2 regions of the Bacillus tequilensis genome follow, and region 1 is predicted to be linked to the other one. Evidence: a T-box and tRNA genes for the amino acid it is inferred to sense, from the RefSeq annotation. Region 1 holds a T-box; the other holds one or more tRNA genes.
What was found. The T-box of region 1 lies ahead of trpS (tryptophan--tRNA ligase). A T-box ahead of a tRNA ligase gene usually reads a tRNA of that ligase, here a tRNA-Trp.
Positions count from the first base shown of each region.

Region 1 (4,401 bases):
AACCGTTCTATGCTTCAACTTTGTCGGTGACGGCCTAAGGGATGCACTTGATCCGAAGAATATTAAATAAAAATGAAAATAATATTTGTTATAAAATATAACAAAAACAGAAGAAAAGCAGATCTCCTTTTGTCAGAAAATATACAAAGAGATCTGCTTTTTGTGATTCTTATATAAATCCAGCAATTCCAGATTTCCTCAATCTCCTTGGAATAATTTCTCTGTCCCTTGCCTATACTGTGGACAACAGTTTTTATAAAAGTGAGGGGTTAGAGATGTTATTTCTTCATGATGTGTGGGTCAATTGGTTTGAAGGGGAAGAAAATGGCTACAATGTATGTCACTTTCATGAATGGCGCAAGGAAGATACGGTTGAGCTTTTGGATCAGGTGCCGCTGTTAAGGGTGCCGTCAGTGCTGTTTCATTACATAGAAAACGATCTGTCTGAGCTTCCGAAAGGTTTGCTTGAAGACGTACATCAAAAATCGTACATTCGAAAAAATCACGAGCGGACTAAGCTTGAGTATTGTTTTGTCGTAACAGACGGAATCGGCATTTTGGCTGTCGACACAATCGGCTACACAATCCCTGTCAGAAAAAGCCGTCTGATTCCAAGACAGGAGCAGCTCGTTTATGAAATGGTAAAAGATGTAGAGCCTGAAACTTATGAATTTGAGCCAAAGAAGCTGGAATCCTCAAAAGAATATCACATTTTATCATTAGCTCCGGAACACGTCAGAGGACTGACAAGAAAAGAACGGCAAATCAAGCAGCTGATGTTTATGGCGCTTGACCAATTAAAAGGGCTGAAAAACCGCGCTGAAATTGGCTACTGGTACACAGAGTGGAACCCGCATATGTATGAACAAATCAAGCGGATGAGCTTTGAAGAGATTTGGGACATGCTGTATAACGAAACAATTGAAGGCTGGTCGGACAAGCATCTGGCTTTTTGCGAAAACCTGATAAAAGGGCAGCCTTTCTTTGAAAAGCTGTGGGAAATAGAAAACGAATCAAAGGTAAACTGAAAAAACCGCTCTTGCTAAAGAGCGGTTTTTTTGATCAGCGTCTTTTTCGGCCAAGACCCATGGCATTCTCCATTTTTTTCAGCATTTTGTTTGCTGTCCGGTTTGCCCGTTCCGCGCCTTCATCAAGAATCCGGTCTAATTCATCAGATTCAATCAGTTCATGATAGCGTTCTTGGATCGGTTTTAATGCGTTCACCACGACTTCTGCCAAATCACCTTTAAACTCGCCGTAGCCTTTTCCTTCGTACTTTGCTTCAAGCTCTTCAATTGTCGTATTGCCGAGGATTGAATAAATCGTAAGAAGATTGGAAACGCCCGGTTTGTTTTCTTTATCAAATTTCACTATGCCTTCAGAATCTGTCACAGCGCTTTTGATCTTCTTTTCAAGGAGCTTCGGTTCATCAAGCAACGTAATATAAGATTTCTGGTTTGGATCTGATTTGCTCATTTTCTTCAATGGATCATTCAGAGACATGATGCGTGCGCCGACTTTTGGAATTTTCACTTCTGGAACTGTAAAGATGTCGTTATATTTTTTGTTGAAGCGTTCGGCGAGATTCCGCGTCAGCTCAAGGTGCTGCTTTTGATCCTCACCAACAGGCACAAGGTCTGTTCCATACAGCAGAATATCAGCGGCCATCAGCGGCGGGTACGTTAACAGGCCGGAGACGACAGCTTCATTGCCTTTGGACTTGTCTTTAAATTGAGTCATCCGTTCAAGCTCGCCGATATACGCGACACACTGCATCATCCATCCGGCCTGCGCATGGGCGGGAACCTCTGACTGAATAAACAATGTCGCTTTTTCCGGATCAAGTCCTACAGCTAGGTAAAGCGCCGCCAGACTGCGGATATTCTTTCTTAGCTGAAGCCGGTCTTGAGGAACGGTTATCGCATGCTGATCCACAATGCAAAAATAGCTGTTATAATCATGCTGCAGTTCGACAAACTGCTTCATCGCACCGATATAGTTGCCGAGCGTAACGGAGCCGCTTGGCTGAATGCCTGAAAAAATCGTTTGTTTCATGTAAACATCAACCTCATTTCTTAAAACATAATAAAAAAGGCTCATTCTTCCCCTGTAAAAAAGGGACGAATGAACCGTGGTACCACCCTGATTATTCCATTAAAATGGAATCACTCTGACGTTTGTAACGGAGACTGCTCCGGCTGAGCCTACTTTTTCGGTTTCGGTCAGCTGCTCCAAAGTCCATTCCGCATTGCCCGTTATCTGCTCCCAGCACCGCAGACTCTCTTCAAACGGGTGAAATGTGTACTACTCTTTTTCATAGCAGGCTTTTCTTTTGATTGCTTCATTATAAATCAATTATAACCAATTGTCATCATCAAAAAACATTCTTTTTCCCGGTAATATTGTAATGATATACATAACACAGGCGCTGAAAAATCCTTAAATGATAACTGATATCAGCGTGATAACAGCAATATATTATATGTAAAAAGCAATATGGATACAAAACTCCTAAAATAGTTTTTAATCAATTTATGCTTTAATCGATAGAAGGATATTACGTTCGTGGAAGAAAAACTAACGAAGTTCAAATATTTTAAATTGATAAAATAATATTGCAATAAATTATTTGTTTCATTATAATGAACTTGTTCACTCTAGTGTTACAGCTTTTTTACAAAAATAATCAGAAAAGACGGAACAGAATAAAAGTTTCGGAAACTTAGGTTCATTTGTCTGATATTTCTGAGTGTTTAGCCGTAAGGAGCTGAAAAATTATGATTAGGGGGTTTGCGAATATGAAAAAACGTTGGTCGATTGTCACGTTGATACTCATTTTCACTCTCGTGCTGAGCGCGTGCGGCTTTGGCGGCAACGGCGGATCAAACGGTGAAGGGAAAAAGGACAGTAAAGGAAAGACGACACTTAACATTAATATTAAAACTGAGCCATATTCTTTACATCCGGGATTAGCAAAAGATTCAGTATCAGGGGGTGTTATCCGTCAGACTTTTGAAGGATTGACACGCATTAATGCAGATGGTGAGCCTGAAGAAGGCGCAGCTTCTAAAATTGAAACGAGCAAAGATGGAAAGACATATACATTTACAATTCGTGATGGCGCAAAATGGTCAAACGGCGACCCTGTAACAGCACAAGACTTTGAATATGCTTGGAAATGGGCTCTTGATCCTGTTAATGAGTCGCAGTATGCTTATGAGCTTTATTACATCAAAGGCGCGGAAGCTGCAAACACAGGAAAAGGAAGCTTGGATGACGTAGCTGTAAAAGCGGTGAACGATAAGACGTTAAAAGTTGAATTGAATCATCCGACACCGTTTTTCACTCAATTGACTGCGTTCTATACTTATATGCCGGTCAACAAAAAGGTTGCTGAGAAAAATGGAAAATGGTATACCAATGCGGGCGAAGATTACGTCTCCAACGGACCATTTAAAATGACATCTTGGAAACACAGCGGATCTATTTCTCTTGAAAAAAATGATCAATATTGGGATAAAGACAAGGTTAAGCTGAAAAACATCAAAATGGTCATGATCAACAATAACAATACTGAGCTTAAGAAATTCCAAGCTGGTGAACTTGATTGGGCAGGGATGCCGCTTGGCCAGCTTCCGACTGAATCGCTGCCAACTCTGAAGAAAGATGATTCGTTACACGTTGAAGCGATTGCTGGTGTTTACTGGTACAAATTTAATACGACGGCAAAGCCATTGAATAATGTAAACATTCGTAAAGCGCTGGCCTATTCAATCAATCGTCAATCGATCGTGAAAAACGTGACGCAGGGCGAACAAATTCCGGCTATGGCCGCAGTTCCACCGTCAATGAAGGGATTTGAAGATAATAAAAAAGGTTATTTCGACGATAACGACGTGAAAACCGCGAAAGAATATTTGAAAAAAGGTCTTAAGGAGTTAGGCCTGAGCAAAGCTTCCGACCTGCCGACAATTAAATTGTCTTATAATACGGATGATGCGCATGCGAAACTTGCTCAAGCTGTTCAGGAAATGTGGAAAAAAGACCTTGGTGTAAATGTTGAGCTTGATAATTCCGAATGGAACGTCTATATCGACAAACTTCACAGCCTAGACTATCAAATCGGGCGTATGGGCTGGCTTGCCGACTATAATGATCCGATCACCTTCCTTGAATTGTTCAAGGATAAAGACGGAGGAAATAATGATACTGGCTGGGAAAACGCGGAATTTAAAAAGCTGTTGAATGAGTCCCAAACTGAAACGGACAGTAACAAGCGTATCGAACTGCTTAAGAAAGCAGAGAAGATTTTTATGGATGATATGCCTGTTGCACCAATCTATTTTTATACGATCCCTTGGGTGCAGGACGAAAATCTGAAAGGAACTATCATTACTGGAA
Region 1 is NZ_CP048852.1:1,143,369-1,147,769, forward strand. Features, by position in the region: gene appC (oligopeptide ABC transporter permease AppC) at 1-70, shown strand, start outside; gene G4P54_RS06020 (YjbA family protein) at 276-1,028, shown strand; gene trpS (tryptophan--tRNA ligase) at 1,063-2,055, opposite strand; T-box leader at 2,114-2,327, opposite strand; gene G4P54_RS06030 (peptide ABC transporter substrate-binding protein) at 2,799-4,401, shown strand, end outside.

Region 2 (4,401 bases), 260 kb from region 1:
ATTGAAGCCCCAGTAAACGGCGGCCGTAACTATAACGGTCCTAAGGTAGCGAAATTCCTTGTCGGGTAAGTTCCGACCCGCACGAAAGGCGCAACGATCTGGGCACTGTCTCAACGAGAGACTCGGTGAAATTATAGTACCTGTGAAGATGCAGGTTACCCGCGACAGGACGGAAAGACCCCGTGGAGCTTTACTGCAGCCTGATATTGAATGTTGGTACAGCTTGTACAGGATAGGTAGGAGCCTTGGAAACCGGAGCGCCAGCTTCGGTGGAGGCATCGGTGGGATACTACCCTGGCTGTATTGACCTTCTAACCCGCCGCCCTTATCGGGCGGGGAGACAGTGTCAGGTGGGCAGTTTGACTGGGGCGGTCGCCTCCTAAAAGGTAACGGAGGCGCCCAAAGGTTCCCTCAGAATGGTTGGAAATCATTCGCAGAGTGTAAAGGCACAAGGGAGCTTGACTGCGAGACCTACAAGTCGAGCAGGGACGAAAGTCGGGCTTAGTGATCCGGTGGTTCCGCATGGAAGGGCCATCGCTCAACGGATAAAAGCTACCCCGGGGATAACAGGCTTATCTCCCCCAAGAGTCCACATCGACGGGGAGGTTTGGCACCTCGATGTCGGCTCATCGCATCCTGGGGCTGTAGTCGGTCCCAAGGGTTGGGCTGTTCGCCCATTAAAGCGGTACGCGAGCTGGGTTCAGAACGTCGTGAGACAGTTCGGTCCCTATCCGTCGCGGGCGCAGGAAATTTGAGAGGAGCTGTCCTTAGTACGAGAGGACCGGGATGGACGCACCGCTGGTGTACCAGTTGTTCTGCCAAGGGCATCGCTGGGTAGCTATGTGCGGACGGGATAAGTGCTGAAAGCATCTAAGCATGAAGCCCCCCTCAAGATGAGATTTCCCATTCCGCAAGGAAGTAAGATCCCTGAAAGATGATCAGGTTGATAGGTCTGAGGTGGAAGTGTGGCGACACATGGAGCTGACAGATACTAATCGATCGAGGACTTAACCACATGTTGAATGATGTCACACCTGTTATCTAGTTTTGAGAGAATAAGTTTTTTTCGAAAAACACTTGATTTTCTCAAGGATACATAGTATAATGTTAAATGTCACTGAATTTGTCTGGTGATGATGGCGAAGAGGTCACACCCGTTCCCATACCGAACACGGAAGTTAAGCTCTTCAGCGCCGATGGTAGTCGGGGGTTTCCCCCTGTGAGAGTAGGACATCGCCAGGCAGACTTCATTCCGCAGTAGCTCAGTGGTAGAGCTATCGGCTGTTAACCGATCGGTCGTAGGTTCGAATCCTACCTGCGGAGCCATTATTGGAGAGCTGTCCGAGTGGTCGAAGGAGCACGATTGGAAATCGTGTAGGCGGTCAACTCCGTCTCAAGGGTTCGAATCCCTTGCTCTCCGCCACTGATACTTATACATAATTACAATTAAAAGTCTGGGCCCGTTGGTCAAGCGGTTAAGACACCGCCCTTTCACGGCGGTAACACGGGTTCGAATCCCGTACGGGTCATTATATGATGGAGGATTAGCTCAGCTGGGAGAGCATCTGCCTTACAAGCAGAGGGTCGGCGGTTCGAGCCCGTCATCCTCCACCATTATCATCGCGGGGTGGAGCAGTTCGGTAGCTCGTCGGGCTCATAACCCGAAGGTCGCAGGTTCAAATCCTGCCCCCGCAACCAAATTATATCTATGAAATAAGGAGTGCCCGAAGGGTGCAACCAAAAAAACATATACAAATGGTCCGGTAGTTCAGTTGGTTAGAATGCCTGCCTGTCACGCAGGAGGTCGCGGGTTCGAGTCCCGTCCGGACCGCCATTTAAATAATAAGGCTCGGTAGCTCAGTTGGTAGAGCAACGGACTGAAAATCCGTGTGTCGGCGGTTCGATTCCGTCCCGAGCCACCATTTATGCCGGTGTAGCTCAATTGGTAGAGCAACTGACTTGTAATCAGTAGGTTGGGGGTTCAAGTCCTCTTGCCGGCACTGTTTTTCAAAAAACATTGTGGAGGGGTAGCGAAGTGGCTAAACGCGGCGGACTGTAAATCCGCTCCCTCAGGGTTCGGCAGTTCGAATCTGCCCCCCTCCACCATTTATAGGGGCATAGTTTAACGGTAGAACAGAGGTCTCCAAAACCTCCGGTGTGGGTTCGATTCCTACTGCCCCTGCCAAATTTATGACATCTTGAGATTATGGCGGTTGTGGCGAAGTGGTTAACGCACCAGATTGTGGCTCTGGCACTCGTGGGTTCGATTCCCATCAATCGCCCCATATTATCATTGGGCTATAGCCAAGCGGTAAGGCAACGGACTTTGACTCCGTCATGCGTTGGTTCGAATCCAGCTAGCCCAGTCTCATTTTTTATATTAACTGCATATTATGTATTAAGTTCCTTAAGATGCGGAAGTAGTTCAGTGGTAGAACACCACCTTGCCAAGGTGGGGGTCGCGGGTTCGAATCCCGTCTTCCGCTCCAATTATGGCGGCATAGCCAAGTGGTAAGGCAGAGGTCTGCAAAACCTTTATCCCCGGTTCGAATCCGGGTGTCGCCTTCTTATTGCCGGGGTGGTGGAATTGGCAGACACACAGGACTTAAAATCCTGCGGTAGGTGACTACCGTGCCGGTTCAAGTCCGGCCCTCGGCACCAATTTTACTTACATGATAAGTTGAAATTGGTGTTTGCGTTTTGTCATTATAACTAATCACATTAATGATCTACTGAAGTAGATCATTTTTTTATTGCTTAGATTTATCATAACTGGCTAAGTTATGACACATTGATGATAAAGAACTTTCTAACACTCTTTAATTTATATTTCCAAAAAAACTTTTTTGAAATACGTTGACATATTACAAGAACCATGATATATTTATAGACGTCGGTTAGATACGACGAAAAACTTGCCGGTGTGGCGGAATTGGCAGACGCGCACGACTCAAAATCGTGTTCCTTCTGGAGTGTCGGTTCGACCCCGACCACCGGTATACTGAAAACTCGTTTTATATAAACGAGTTTTTTTATTTTATCAAAGAAAAAGAGCCCATTCTAGTTGAGGCTCTTTTTTTCATTTACTCAGCGTATTGGTCTATGATCTCTCCTAGCACCTCTTCAAGCTCTTCTGTATCTTCAAGCTCTGATTGGCTGAAGCGGACTCGTACGAGCTGTTCTCTGTCATTATACATCTCTTCCAGCCATCCTCGCAGTCCTCTTGCCCTGCGGTCGACTTCGAAAATGATTTCCAAACCGTCTTCGTCTAAAAGGAAAATGAGCTCTAATTCATCAAGCATCTGACGATAATATCCGGAAGTCGGAACGAACTCGAATTCTTGAACGAACGGTAGGCGGCGCCGGAAGTAAGGCGCTTGTTCACAGTCTGCTTCGTTAAGGCGGAAGCCTAGGTTTTCGATTGCTTCCAGCACACTTTCCATCCAAGGATGTGCTTCAACGAAAATGCGGTCATGGTCGGATTTATCGATACCGCCTTGGATATCAAGGTCTGTCACCACGGCGACCTCTACTTTCCCTACAGTGATCGGTGTATCAAGAGGGAGGGTGAATGAGAACGGAAATTGATGCTCTTCTCCAGGCTGGATGGTGAATGAACCAGTGACCCGGAAAGAATGGATTGTAGCGTATTTCCGGTGCTCTTCATCATCTTTTACAATGACGTACCGTGTATTAAGCTGTAAATCAATATAGCGGATGTCCTGAGAGATTTTCCCGCCTTTGACATGGACAGTTCCTCTTACTTCTTCTCCTGGATAGTATGCGTCTTTCTCTAAAATTGTATCTACTTTTGCGGCACCGATTCCTGCACTTGCCGCAAGCTTTTTAAAAAATGACATGTTAGATTTCCCCTTTTTCTTTTTTTCAACAGATATACGTAAGAAGGAGGAAAAAAGATTCATTTGATTCATACTTTTTTCCTATTATTTGTCCGCTTTCGGACAGACTAAGAATAATATGGAAAGCAAAGGAGCGGATTGAATTGGATAAAGAACGTATGGTTGCTGATGAATTACACAGAATGTTTTTGGCCGGTGAGCTGCAAATTACGGTAGAGGAGGATATAAACAATATTTCTGAAAGACTGAGAAACGGCGATCTCAATTTAGAGCGATTAAGCGGTGAAGACGCGTTTATAAAAGAAACGGTAAATGAGGCTTTAAGAAGAGTGGAGCAATAAAATAAAGAGACGGTGTCTCAAGACATCGTCTTTTTTGTATGACTTTGTTCCAGTTCTCTGCAAGATAAAAGCGAATCGATTTGAAATTGTTTATCTATGAGCCACCCTTTTTCCAAGAGGAATTCTGACAGTTCACCATGCAGATGGGCAGCTGCATCTAATTGATCATGCAACGCTGTTCTAAGGCCCGGGTTTGCGGT
Region 2 is NZ_CP048852.1:884,535-888,935, forward strand. Features, by position in the region: rRNA gene G4P54_RS04595 (23S ribosomal RNA) at 1-1,015, shown strand, start outside; rRNA gene rrf (5S ribosomal RNA) at 1,127-1,242, shown strand; tRNA gene G4P54_RS04605 (tRNA-Asn) at 1,252-1,326, shown strand; tRNA gene G4P54_RS04610 (tRNA-Ser) at 1,332-1,423, shown strand; tRNA gene G4P54_RS04615 (tRNA-Glu) at 1,458-1,529, shown strand; tRNA gene G4P54_RS04620 (tRNA-Val) at 1,539-1,614, shown strand; tRNA gene G4P54_RS04625 (tRNA-Met) at 1,622-1,698, shown strand; tRNA gene G4P54_RS04630 (tRNA-Asp) at 1,758-1,834, shown strand; tRNA gene G4P54_RS04635 (tRNA-Phe) at 1,847-1,922, shown strand; tRNA gene G4P54_RS04640 (tRNA-Thr) at 1,928-2,000, shown strand; tRNA gene G4P54_RS04645 (tRNA-Tyr) at 2,022-2,106, shown strand; tRNA gene G4P54_RS04650 (tRNA-Trp) at 2,112-2,185, shown strand; tRNA gene G4P54_RS04655 (tRNA-His) at 2,210-2,285, shown strand; tRNA gene G4P54_RS04660 (tRNA-Gln) at 2,295-2,366, shown strand; tRNA gene G4P54_RS04665 (tRNA-Gly) at 2,415-2,489, shown strand; tRNA gene G4P54_RS04670 (tRNA-Cys) at 2,495-2,565, shown strand; tRNA gene G4P54_RS04675 (tRNA-Leu) at 2,573-2,661, shown strand; tRNA gene G4P54_RS04680 (tRNA-Leu) at 2,918-2,999, shown strand; gene spo0M (sporulation control protein Spo0M) at 3,084-3,860, opposite strand; gene G4P54_RS04690 (hypothetical protein) at 3,998-4,201, shown strand; gene G4P54_RS04695 (spore coat protein) at 4,219-4,401, opposite strand, start outside.
Region 2: it has a tRNA-Trp gene. The T-box ahead of trpS (tryptophan--tRNA ligase) is inferred to sense a tRNA for this amino acid. The anticodon was not compared.